One region of the Spongiibacter taiwanensis genome, then DNA from elsewhere that is predicted to be linked to it. Evidence: predicted binding sites of a transcription regulator. Region 1 holds the regulator's gene; each other region holds the start of a gene.
The links. The regulator LexA, encoded in region 1, represses DNA repair genes until DNA is damaged. The targets are predictions, from matches to a motif close to ACTGTNTNTANANACAGT.
Positions count from the first base shown of each region.

Region 2: a site for LexA is predicted at 2,011-2,028, ahead of dinB (DNA polymerase IV). Genes of this name have one in related genera too.
Region 3: a site for LexA is predicted at 2,474-2,491, ahead of NCG89_RS00110 (YebG family protein). Genes of this name have one in related genera too.

Region 1 covers NZ_CP098455.1:357,257-361,426, reverse strand. Annotated here, with positions in the region: gene topA (type I DNA topoisomerase) at 1-833, shown strand, start outside; gene NCG89_RS01840 (hypothetical protein) at 851-1,336, shown strand; gene NCG89_RS01835 (hypothetical protein) at 1,541-1,825, shown strand; gene NCG89_RS01830 (hypothetical protein) at 1,849-2,337, opposite strand; gene lexA (transcriptional repressor LexA) at 2,337-2,939, opposite strand; gene NCG89_RS01820 (DUF6763 family protein) at 3,147-3,464, opposite strand; gene NCG89_RS01815 (mechanosensitive ion channel family protein) at 3,729-4,170, shown strand, end outside.
Region 2 covers NZ_CP098455.1:784,798-788,967, reverse strand. Annotated here, with positions in the region: gene NCG89_RS03825 (esterase-like activity of phytase family protein) at 1-845, shown strand, start outside; gene dinB (DNA polymerase IV) at 906-1,979, opposite strand; gene NCG89_RS03815 (hypothetical protein) at 2,116-2,517, shown strand; gene NCG89_RS03810 (DUF1244 domain-containing protein) at 2,531-2,821, opposite strand; gene NCG89_RS03805 (hypothetical protein) at 2,994-3,533, shown strand; gene trxC (thioredoxin TrxC) at 3,877-4,170, shown strand, end outside.
Region 3 covers NZ_CP098455.1:24,031-28,200, reverse strand. Annotated here, with positions in the region: gene NCG89_RS00115 (metallophosphoesterase) at 1-2,037, opposite strand, end outside; gene NCG89_RS00110 (YebG family protein) at 2,525-2,809, shown strand; gene NCG89_RS00105 (hypothetical protein) at 3,059-3,892, shown strand; gene NCG89_RS00100 (efflux RND transporter permease subunit) at 3,907-4,170, opposite strand, start outside.

The DNA of each region.
Region 1 (4,170 bases):
GCCCAAATTGCTCCCGTCCCATGCAGATTCGCACCGCCAGCACCGGGGTATTTCTGGGTTGTTCGGGATACGCATTGCCGCCCAAGGAGCGTTGCAAGCAAACAATCAATCTCGTTCCCGGTGAAGAGTTCGTCAGCATCGATAGCGAAGATGACGAGGCGGAATCCAAGGTACTGCGCAGCAAGCACCGCTGCAAGATCTGCAATGCCGCCATGGAAAGCTACCTGATTGATGAAGGTCGCAAGTTGCATATCTGTGGCAACAACCCCGATTGTGCCGGCTTTGAAATTGAGAAGGGCGCCTTCAAAATCAAGGGCTATGAAGGACCGACCATCGAATGCGACAAGTGCGGGTCGGAAATGCAATTGAAGACCGGTCGTTTCGGCAAGTATTTTGGCTGTACCAGCGAAAGCTGTAAAAACACCCGGAAGTTGCTCAAGAACGGCGAGCCCGCGCCGCCGAAGATGGATCCGGTCGACATGCCCGAACTCCAGTGCGAGAAAGTCGACGACCACTACGTCCTGCGCGACGGTGCTTCGGGGCTGTTTCTGGCCGCCAGTGGCTTCCCGCGTAATCGGGAGACCCGCGCGCCCTTGGTGAAGGAGATTCTTCCTCACAAGGCCGAGATTGATCCTAAGTACACTTTCTTGTTCTCTGCGCCGGTGCAGGATGACGAGGGCAGGGACACGGTTATTCGCTACAGCCGCAAGAGCAAAGAGCAGTATGTCCAGTCTGAAGTCGACGGTAAGCCATCGGGCTGGTCGGCCTTTTACGAGGGTGGCAAATGGCAGGTGCGGGATAAAAACGCCAAAGCCAAAAAGTCGGCCAAGTAACCGGAGGGACACGCGCAATGAGAGAGTCCTATCGCGGGCAGTGCAATCTGCATACCCATTTTGCCAAGCAGTTTCTCGCCGCCCTTGCAGAGGAGGGCGGCGCCCACTGGGGTGGCCATTACCCCAGGGCGATGGCCGATGCGGTGGTTTGGCAATTACAGCTGGCCTACCGCGCCCACCTTGCCGATATGATCACCCAACAGCCTAAATTTCCTCAGCAATTGCCTGCCGGAAATTACTTTGCCCGGGATTTTGAAGGCCGAGAGATGCCGCCGGAAATCGTGGAGCTGGCCGACCGGGAGCGCCACACCGCTTGGCTCAAGGCCATGGTGAGCGAGACTTTTATCAATGCGCCGGGCGCGGTAATGACGGCGGAAGTTTCTGGTCTGATCGCCCGGGACAGCCTGGCCACCCACTCCCGCGACGTGGATGAGTTGCAACAGTGGTACGACGAATTGCTCAGTATCATCAATCGCCACCGGGCGACGCTGATGGAGTACTGAGGGTCGCAAAATCGAGGTGCCGCGCACCGCTGCGCCTGACCGCCATCACCATCTTTCCTTGCCTGTCCCCCGTCAGTGGGCGTAGTCTGAAAGCAGCGCGTGTAAGCCAAGTGCCACGCCGCCCATTTTGCAGGCCAGCAAAATTAGCAGCGTTGCAATGCCATTTGGTACACTACCGGCTACGGCGCCTGATGAGGGGCCTCAATGACCAAGGAATCGTTTGTGCTGTCATATCTTGAATTGGTGGAATTAGCGAACGGCGATATCGTCCTGCAGAAAGCAGAGAGTGACGAGAAGCCCTTGCTTGTAATCCAGTTTTCCGACGAAACTCGGCGTCATATCACCGGATCTTGCCTGGAGGTAGCCCGCGCTATGGTTCAGGCAGGGCTTGAAGCCGCTGCGGTGATGGACGATGAGGCGGCCTTGAACGCCGAGGAAGAAGACGAAGTCGACACCCTCGACATGGACACATCAAAGACCCTGCATTAATTACCAATGGGTGCCGGGCGTCATTACGCCATTCGAATAATCAGGCACTCTGCACTGCCCGCCCGGGCGGCATCTGACAACAATTTCTGCTGAGCGCTGCTGAGCGTCTCGCTAACCAGCAAGGCAACGGTATGGCTGCGGCCTGTTTCCAGCGCCCTGGCAGCGATTTGGCAAAGATTGTCGTTCTGGGCAACCACCTGAAGAATTCGCTGGCCTCTGAGGCTGCTGCCGGCGTCGAGCAGGGGTTTCAGGGGGCGAGGTCCAACCCAGCATACCCAGCGTTGATCCGAGCTACCGCTCAACTCCAGCAACACTCCGGCAAGCAGGGCTTTGGCCATATGGCTGTTGCCTGTCAATTTGATTTCGTTCAGACCGCTGGCCTGGTCCAGCATGTTGGCTTCATCTGGCTTGCTAGACTCGCGCCGCTCTGGACGGGGCGCGCTGAGGGCAGCACTGCTGTTGGTGTTGGCGTGATCTTGATACAAAGACAGCTGTTCAATGTTAGACATCATTAATTCCCCCGGCGCAGTACGCCAACACTGAGCCCTTCGATAGCAAAATCCTGCTCACGCAGGTCTACTTCAATGGGCGCGTAGTCATCGTTCTCGGCAATCAGGCTGATCTGATACTTGTTCTTGTGCTGCTTGAAGCGTTTTACCGTTACTTCATCATCAATGCGCGCCACCACAATCTGGCCGTTCAGCGCGGTGTTACAACGGTGCACGGCCAGTAAGTCGTCATTGAAAATACCGATGTTGATCATGCTGTCGCCGCGAACACGAAGAAAGTAGTCCGCGCTGGGAGAAAAGATCGAAGCGGGCATATCGCAGTAATCTTCAATATTTTGCTCTGCCAGAATGGGGTTACCCGCTGCAACCCGGCCAATGATAGGAATGCCCTGTGACTCCGGCAGGCGAATGCCCCGGGAGGCGCCGGCAATAATTTCGATTGCTCCCTTTCTGGCCAGGGCCTTGAGGTGCTCTTCGGCAGCATTGGCTGAGCGAAAGCCGAGTTCCCTGGCGATATCGGCCCGGGTGGGTGGGTAGCCAGTGTCATCAATATGGTTGCGGATAAGTTGCAGAACCTGAGCCTGTCTTGCGGTTAGCTTTTCCATATTTGCGCTGTCTCGGTATCTGGTTATCTATACAGTACCTGTGAGTATATACAGTAATCACAGGTGTGCAACCTTCTTTTTGCGACAAGCACTACAGCAAGCTGGAGGCGAGTTGCTGCGTGGGATGGCAAGGGGTGCTGGCGATGAAAACAGCGCGGCAGGCCCGCCGAAGATGGCGGGAGCAGGGAGGGAGAGTCGGGGCCTTACTCAGTAATCGTCGAGAATCCCGTTAATGACGTCGGACTCGATTTCATTGAGCGGGCTGGTCCACGTTTCTGGAACAATGGTGTCGTCCCAATCGCGGAAGTCGTCGTCGCTCAACTCAAAGGCGTTGCGCCAATCTTCCGGTTCTTCAATGGCTTCCAGTGTCAGCTGACGCCAGCTCTCGCTGTCGTATTCGCACAGCTCGCCATCAATGAGCTGAGCATCGACTGTGCCCATATCGTCGATGGCAACCACCTCAAATACCTGTCCCATCTCAAGTTCTTTGTACCAGCGTCCTACCTGTGGTCTTACAGCGGCCATATTGTTTCCTCCAACATGCGAGCCTGAACTAACGCTAACACAGCTACTGTGTTAGCCGAGTCTGTATTTTCCCGAGGTGCTTCGATGCTAATACCCAAAAGACAAAAAGCGTGAATTCGCTTTATTTACACCTGTTATTTTTGTGTATGGGTCAAACTTAATCTTCCTGTCCCAAAAAAGTAATGGGTTTTTTAGGCTGGTTTTTTATATATTTGCCACCCTTAGTAAGCAATCTGAATAACCGGGCAGCGGAGGTAGCAGGGCATGTTGCAGCAGTGGTGGGCCGAATATCAGCCAGAACAGTATCCCTGGATGGGCGAGGTCATTATCGCGGTGCTGGTCGTGTTGAGCGCCAATCTGCTGTTGAGCGCTTTTTTGCGACGCCTGGCGGTGCGATTTGCCCGAACCCACAACCTGTGGGACGACTCCTTGCTGGAAGCCAGCCGCCGGCCTTTGATCCTCATGCTCTGGGCGGTGGGCGCGAGCTACGTGTTGGAGGTGGTGGGCAATTCCACCGATGCTGAAATTTTCCCGCTGCTGTCCTCGGCTCGTGCAATGGGGGTGGTCCTGATTCTGGCCTGGTTCCTGGTGTCGCTGGTGCGTCAGGTCGAGCGGCGCCTGCTGTCGGACGAATACCGCAACGCCGATGAGCCGGTCGATCAAACCACGGTGATGGCGCTGGGCAAGCTGGTGCGCAGCACGGTGA
Region 2 (4,170 bases), 430 kb from region 1:
TGGTTTACGCCGTGGATGACAGCTACTACCTGCAAAACCGCATTTTTACCCTCGACGTCAGCAGCAGCCCTGCGGTGATCAACAAAGAGACCTACCTGGTGGATAGCAATGACATCCTGGCAGCCTTACCCGCTGGTGTTCGCCCGGCCGGGGCGATCAACGCCGACAAGACGGTGAATATCGATCCTGAGGGCATTGCCAAGTCGGCCGATGGCGGCTTCTGGATTGCCTCTGAAGGTTCTGGGAACCTTGTTGACGGTCCAGTGGCGAGTCAGAATTTGCTGGTAAAAACCGATGCTAAAGGGGTGATCACAGCCGTAGTGACTCTGCCCGATGGGGTAAACGCGCTGCAGCGTAACAACGGCTTTGAAGGTGTAGCAGAGTTTGAAGGTAAGTTGTATGTCGCCTTCCAGCGGGCTTGGCAGGGCGAAACCAATGTGCGAATCGGCATTTACGATATCGCCGGCGATAGCTGGCGCTTCCTGTTCTACCCCCTCGATGCAGTCGAGTCACAAAACGGTGGCTGGGTAGGCTTGTCAGAAATCACGGCCATTGGTGACGACGAGTTTATGGTAATCGAACGGGATAACCAGGGCGGTCCCGATGCCGCCATTAAACGCTTGTACCGCTTCAGTGTCGCCGGCCTGAATGATGGCGACTTGGTGACAAAGAGCCTGATCCGGGATGTATTGCCAGGCATGCAGGCGCTGGGTGGTCTGGTCACCGAAAAAATCGAGGGTACCGCACTGCTGAAGAATGGCGATGTGTTGATGGTCAACGACAATGACGGCGTTGAAGACAGCAATGGTGAGACCAACCTGATGAACTTGGGTGATATTCTCTAGCATCACTGCCGAAAGTTGAGGCCCGCATTAGCGGGCCTTTTTTTGTGCGGCTGCCGAGTGTCATTGAAATTCCAGTGGCAGCTGTTTAAACCCGCTGCCGTCGTGCTCTTCTGTTTTAAATCGAAGACCGAGGCCGATAAGTCGAACGGGCATGTTTAGCCGCTGCCAGGCCTGGCTGAGTAAATCCCGATAAACATCTGACGGTGGCACTGCCGCATCGACCCGACGATCCACCGTGGTAATCTGAAAATGCCGGCTTTTCAGTTTTACAAAAGCGCCACAGATAGCGTCAATATTTGTATTGCTGCGCTGTAGCCGCTGCTTCAGCTCTTCAAGTAGGGCTTGGGTCTGGATCTGGGCGGCCTCCTCGGTTTCGATATCCTCCCGATAGGTGTGTTCGACGCTCACCGACTTGCGTGGCCGGCTGACAACAACAGGGCGGTTGTCTTCTCCTCTGGCGCAGTGAAAAAGATGCTGACCAAAGCGCCCGTACCGGGTGACCAGTTCGGGCAGTGACAGGGCTTCCAAATCGCGACCGGTAAACAACCCCGCCTCGTGTAAGCGGCGGGCCATGACTTTGCCAACGCCATGAATTCGTTCAACCGGCAGTGCGGCGGCAAAGGTCGCTGCTTCGTCGGGGCGAATCACCTTCAGACCATTGGGTTTATTCCAGTCACTGGCCACCTTGGCGAGAAATTTATTCGGTGCCACTCCGGCAGAAATGGTAATCCCTACTTCCGCTTCCACGGCCCGTCGAATCGCTTGGGCTATCAGCGTCGCGCTGCCTTGGCAATGGTCGCTGTCGCTGACGTCCAGATAGGCCTCGTCCAACGATAGCGGTTCGATCAGCTCGGTATAGCGAGCGAATATCTGACGAACCTGGAGCGCGACCCTGCGGTATTTTTCCATTGAGGGGGGAATCACAAGCAGGTCAGGGCAGAGCTTTTTTGCCTGCCCCGTTGGCATTGCCGAGCGCACGCCATAGCTGCGCGCGAGGTAGTTGCAGGTGGCAATAACCCCGCGACGATCCGAGGCGCCGCCGACGGCCAGGGGCAGTGTCGCCAGGCTTGGGTCGTCGCGCATTTCAACAGAGGCATAAAAGCTGTCGCAGTCGCAGTGGATGATTTTTCGCATTGTCTCGGGCGGCGCCCCTGCCGATTGCGGTACTGTATATGCGTACAGAATTTAGCAAATGCGCCCTGTGCTGTCACCGGTCTGGGTGCGTATAATCTGGGCAGTGTTTGGCGGTCGGCGAGAAGGGGAAAATGGCATGAGCGTGAGTGATTGGACACCGGCATCATCCCGGGCAGAGCTGGAAATTGATCGGGAGTGGCTGCAGAAATGTCTCGCGATCAGTCAGCAGGACGCCCTGGAGGCGTTGCCGACCCGCTTGAGCGCGGATGAAATACGCGACAAAGCAAACTACATGCAACTTTCTTTGGAGCAATGGCAGTCGGCCGTGACCGATTTCAGCAACGAAGACCTGGTCGCCTTGATTCGTTTCTTTACCCGCGCGGAAATGCTGCTGCCCGGTTGGGAGGCTGGCAAGACTTCGCCGGTGATCGCGCTCAACAAAGTCCTGCGTCTGCGCGGTGAGCGACTGTCGCGGGAGACCCTGATCTGGATTCGGCAAAACAGCGACAATCGCTTTATCCCCAATGGCGGGCTGTAAGCCCGCTGACTGCTCAGTCCTTTTTGTTGTTGAAGGCCGCCAGTTGCTCCGGGGTGGCTTCAGGCTGGTAATTCGCCTTCCATTCAGAATAGGGCATTCCGTACACCCGCTCCCTGGCCGCCTCGTAGTCCACTGATTCGCCCCGTTCTTCCGCGGCGGCTACATACCACTTGGATAGACAATTGCGACAGAATCCGGCCAGGTTCATCAAGTCGATATTTTGTACCTCTTTGTTTGCATCCAGGTGCGCGAGCAGCCGGCGAAATACGGCGGCCTCAATGGCGGTTTGCTGGTCTTCAGTCATTCCTGTTCTCCTTTCCCGGCTTTTTGTCCGGACCTTGTGTTCATTCCCGCAAAATTTGCTATGTTTAACCCAGCCCCGGTAAGGCTAAAAATTGATCAGCCCGCCTGGGTCCGAAGATTGAAAGCGAGCGGCCTACTTCGTCGGCCAAATTTATGTCGAGAGGATAGCAAAGATGGCAAGTAAAAAGATGGACCCTGTCGCCTTGATCAAGAAGGAAATTGAGGCGCTAGAGAAGAAGGTCGAAGCGCTGAGAGAACGGTTGATGGCCGATGCCAACAAGGCCATCGATAAAGCCAAGGATCAGGCAGATAAGGCCAAGGCAAAGCTGAAAGCCGAGCAGGACAAGCTGAAAGAGCTGCAGCAGAAGGCCAAGAAAAATGTCGATGCGCGGGTGCAAAAGCAGCTTGATCGTGCCCACTCTGCGGTGTCGGCGGCCAAAGAGCTCGAGCTGGATGCCCAGGCGCTGATGATCATGGGGCGTGAGCAAATGAAAGAGCTGCGCGAGGACTACCGTCAGGCAAAAGCCATGGCGAAAGCAGCTAAGGATGCCGCGAAGGAGTTTGATAAGAAGGCCAAACCAGCGGCGAAGAAAACGCCGGTGAAAAAGGCCGCGGCGAAAAAGGCGCCCGCCAAAAAAGCCCCTGCCAAAAAGGCCGTCGCCAAGAAAAAAGCGCCAGCCAAGAAAAAGGCGCCCGCTAAAACCGCGGGATAATCGCTCGCCAGTGGGTCGTCGACGCTTGTCAGCAAGCGTCAATCCGCCTCGCGGTCGATACTACGCAGCCGATAAACACGGCGGGGTGGCAGGGCGCTCAATGTGATGTGAGTAGGGCGCTGCCACCTCCTGATTTCAGCTGCCAAGCCTTTTCTCTTTTGCCCGGCCCTACGCCGGGCAACATGGTCGGCTGAGCCATTGCCGAAATACTCGAGGTGCCCTCGGCCAGAAAACTTAGCGGCGGACGTCATGTGTTGCGTCGCGGCTTGTCCGGGGCAGCATTGTTGGTGCGGGTACGCGTAGATGCTGGCCCATTTATTTTTGACTCGGGAAGCACTCGCCAATGGACCTCGTTCAGACCTTATGCCCCGGTTGCTATGCCATTAACCGGCTTCCCCAAGACCGGCTGCAAGATAAGCCCCAATGCGGCAAATGCAAAGCGCCATTGTTTCAGGGCAAGAGTCTGGCCCTGGACGATGCCGGGTTTGATCGCTTCCTCCAGCACGAGCAGGTGCCATTGGTGGTCGACTTCTGGGCCCAGTGGTGCGGGCCATGTCGCAGCTTTGCCCCGGTTTTCGAGGCTGAGGCAGCGCGCACAGAGCCCCTGGCTCGGTTTATCAAACTCGATACCGAGCAG
Region 3 (4,170 bases), 330 kb from region 1:
ATCAAAATCTGCACTCTTCCCCGCTCGTGTCTCACTCGCACTAGCATTGCTCCCGTCGGGATCAAAGTAGGATAACTCTGCGCCCCCCTCCTTCACCCCAAGCGGATCGGCACTGCTGTCAAATTGCCATACCGTGGTTTTTTCGTCGTCTTCGCAGGCATTAAGCCGTTTATCAGAATCCAGGTGCAAGCACTCTGCCGTGCGGTGCCTGGCGTAGACATCGAGACTCTGCCACGCCTCGGACAGGAAGGTCGCATCACGCGCTGCCAGATCGGGAAAAAACTGCGAGAGGTTTTGCGCTGGCCCTTTTTGCAAAACCAGTTTCAGCGCGAATTCGGAATCCGGATTATCCTTTTCAACAACGCGCCATTGAGCCTGAGCCTGCTGCATTTGCAGGAGCTCTTCCCGAGTCACCTCAATAGAATAAAAACTGGTAAAACCGGGAGTATCAGAAGGTTGCCGTTCTACGGAAATAGCCCGATGAAAGTCCTCTTGAGTCAAGGTGCCTGGCAACCAACGATCTGCCTCATTGACCGTATTGGGTGCCAGCATGACCGCATCGGCATTGTGGTGGTACATGGCCGCCCGCGCCGCCAGATCCACAATATCATTTCCCACCGGGAAGTTTTCAGATAACGCAATTTCAAGGCGGGCATCGGGCGCATAGCGAGCCATGATTGCGTTTATCCCCACGGCAACCTCATCATCCACGCCTGCAATGCTTCTAACATCGATGTTCTGAATATCATGGGAGGCTATCTGACGATTATTCAGCAAGTATTGCAGCCGGATATCGGTCAGCCCATCGGCATAAAAATCCGGCTGAATCACCAGGCGACTACCCTCCAACTCAACGGCACTGACACCTTGATGAGAGTGGCCGCCTAATGCCAGGTCGATGCCCGGATTATCCTGCAAGAGACGGGTGTCCAAGGTACGACCAAGATGGCTCAGCATCACCAGAACATCGACTTGATCGCGATACTGATACACCGCCCCAGCGGCGATCTGCTGCCAGTGCCAGTTCATTTCAACATCGGGCAGAAAATCTGGAATTGGCGCGTCTTCCAAGGGCTCATCCAACTCGTTCCAGGGCACGGAGGTCATCCCAAAAAAGCCAACCTTGAGGCAGCCAACCTGAAGAGCAACAAAGTCGCGACCCGCATAGCCCTCATCCTCGCCGCGATAAAGGCTGTTGCTGGACAAAACCAAGGCCTGAGGGTCGTTGGTATGTGCCAACAACTGGTCACTCCCCCAGGCAAAGTCGTGGTTACCAACCACTCTGACGTCAAAGGCCATCAGCCTGGTCACCTCTACAGTTGCGGCCCCTTCGGAGTTAATTTCAGCCACGCTGCCTTTTTCAAAGTCGTCCCCACCATTGGTAAAAATAGTGTAAGGCGACTCCAGTGCCGCCTGATCACGGTAGTACTTGATTCGGCTGAAGAGCTGGTCGGCGGTACCGTAACGCGCATGCAGATCGGCAACATGGACAAAGCGCAACTCTTGTTGGGCCTCCTCTGCCTGGCAATCAGGCCCGATAGCGCCATCGACCACCAGAGGCTCCAGCTCGACTACAGCGTAACGGCCAAGCTCTGTGATGCTCGCCTCAACAGCCCCCGACTCCACTACAGAGCTCAGCAGGGGGCGCCATCCTTTCGCCTCTTGCCGTGCAATCACCAGGCGACGATCAGCCCCAAACTGCTCAGGTAGAACCATTCTCAAACGTGAGGGTGTTCGAAGTTGAGTGTTGACTGGCGCCAGGGTAATCGCTGTTGAGAAAGCACTTTCCTGCGCATCCGTTACGCTGACCTGCAACTCAAGTTCTTCAAGCAGCGCGTACTCATCCAGAACGAGCTCTCCCTGGCCGTCAGCAAAAACCACGCTACGCTCCAAACCCGGGGAGACAACAAAACGCTCCGGGCCATTCTTTGACCCCGAGCTGCCACCGCCACCACAAGAAATAAAAATGACCGACAGCGACAAAATCGCGAGTAACTTCAGGTGGTACTGCGTCAGCAAGCTGACAGTGGCATTCATGGGCGCTGACTCCTGAGAACTAATACAAAGCGCCTTGCACTGCGCTTTAATTCCTACGTTATGTGAACTAGATCACAAAAATGCAACAATCACAAATCCCAGCCGCAGCACTACCCGAACACTTCAACGTCGACCGGGAGATGGCGCGAAGGGAACCTTGCGCCGGGTCAGCAGGAAGGACACGTGTCCAAAATTATGTTCATAGCAAAGCGTCAATACACAGCAGTTAATGAACAAGGCAGCCTGAGGCACCAAGCCTGAAGACCGAAGCCGTCAGGATAAGCGTGGTTACTTACAGGTTTTCAGAACCACCCGATAGCAGGGTTTCGAATGGGAAGTGCTAAATTTCAGCGCAAGCTGTCGTTAAAAATTTTGCAGCTGCGGAGCACTGGCCGCCTTCCCTGCGTCACCCTTGCACAACGCCGCAAACCGATATACTGTACACACATACAGTATATAAAACTCACTAAACCGACGAGGTGAAACCATGGCAGTTGTGGCCAAGTGGATGTGTGACAGGGATAACACCATGTTTGATAGCAAAAAAGAAGCCGACGAATACGACAAAATGCTGGAGCTGGGCGAGAAATTCAGTCAGCTGTTGCTGCAGCAGATTCCGGGAGTAGATGAAGCCAAGGCCGAAGAATTTGGCATTCTGCTGGCCAAGAATAAAGACCTGGTCGCCCAGGCATGCAAAGGCAAAACCGAGGCGCTGGAAGAGTTGCTCAGCCCCCAGGCCGACAACGTCCGGCCGCTGGCCAAGGAAGCCTAAGCGCCTTACAGACCACCATGGTTGGCAATTGGCAGGCGGCCGCGCCTGCCAACACCTCTATTCAGCACTTTGCTAATGCCCTGACTCCCCGGTTGTTTGGCAGCCAATTCGCCACCGCCACGGATCTGCCGCTCCGGCCTCAACACTCCTCCCCTCTGCTCGCAACGATCTTTTTACAGCTTCAATTGATATTGAAATCAATTATAATTTAATCTCGCCACGTTAGCTCACTCGAATAAGGAAAACACTATGGGTCGTATGCCACCAGAGGTTCTCGCCCACGAACTAAACCTTGCCTGGCAACATGTTTTTACCTGGGGCAGTTGGGCCATTGTGCTGATTATGGTCGTGATTGCGATTCGCATGGGCAAAAGGCAAGGCACCCCCTTTTATCTGCTCGCCATTATTGCTGCCGGGGTGGGTGCCTATATAGAACCCCTCTACGACGTTGCCTTTGATCTTTGGTTTTACGACGTTCACAACGGCCAGCCCGGGGCCATGTTCTCCCACTTCACCGCCTTCGGCATCGTGCAGCCCAACTGGACTCACAGTGGCTACATCATTCTCTATGCCACAGCATGCCTTTATGCCGGTCGCGCCCTATACGAAGGCCGGGTGACCCCGAAATTACTCGGCCTTATCTGGCTTGCCGAAATCACCGCATCCTGCGTTTTCGAGGTCATCGGCACCGGCGTGGATGTATACACCTACTACGGTCCCTATGTGCTGAGAATCTGGAACTACCCACTGGTGATTGGCGTATTGGAAGGCACTCAGGTCATTATCTTTACCCTGGCCGCCACCTATTTCTGGCGCAACGTGCAAAGCAAATGGGGACTGTTGGGGCTGTTGCTGATTTTCCCGGTTACCATGATGGGCGCCAACGCGGGGCTGGGCGCTCCCATTATTGTCGCGCTGCATCTTGACGACCCCAGTGCCAGCACCGGCATTATTTGGGTCGCTACTTTGTTTACCATCGCCCTGTGCGCGATCGCGGTATACGGTCTCAGCAAGATGCTGCCCCAAGGGCCCGCCCTGGTAGCGCAGACCAATCGGACGACAGTAAACCCTGTCACCACCTGAGGAGCAAATTCACCTCATCGCTGAGTCGATGGCTGCCCGCCTGGCAGCGGCGCTGACGGCGGCGCTCCCGCCGTGCTGCTGCAGGCCTTGTCCTGCAGTAATTGCAATACATAGGGGCGCCGCAGCACCAGGAAGGCGGCGGGCACAAAGTACAGCGACAGCAAGGTGGTGAGCAGCGTTCCCCCCGCCAATACGATCGCAAAGGGTGGCCAAAATCCGCCAATCGAAAGAATCAGGGGAATCAACCCCGCCACCGTAGTCACCGTGGTCGAGCCGAT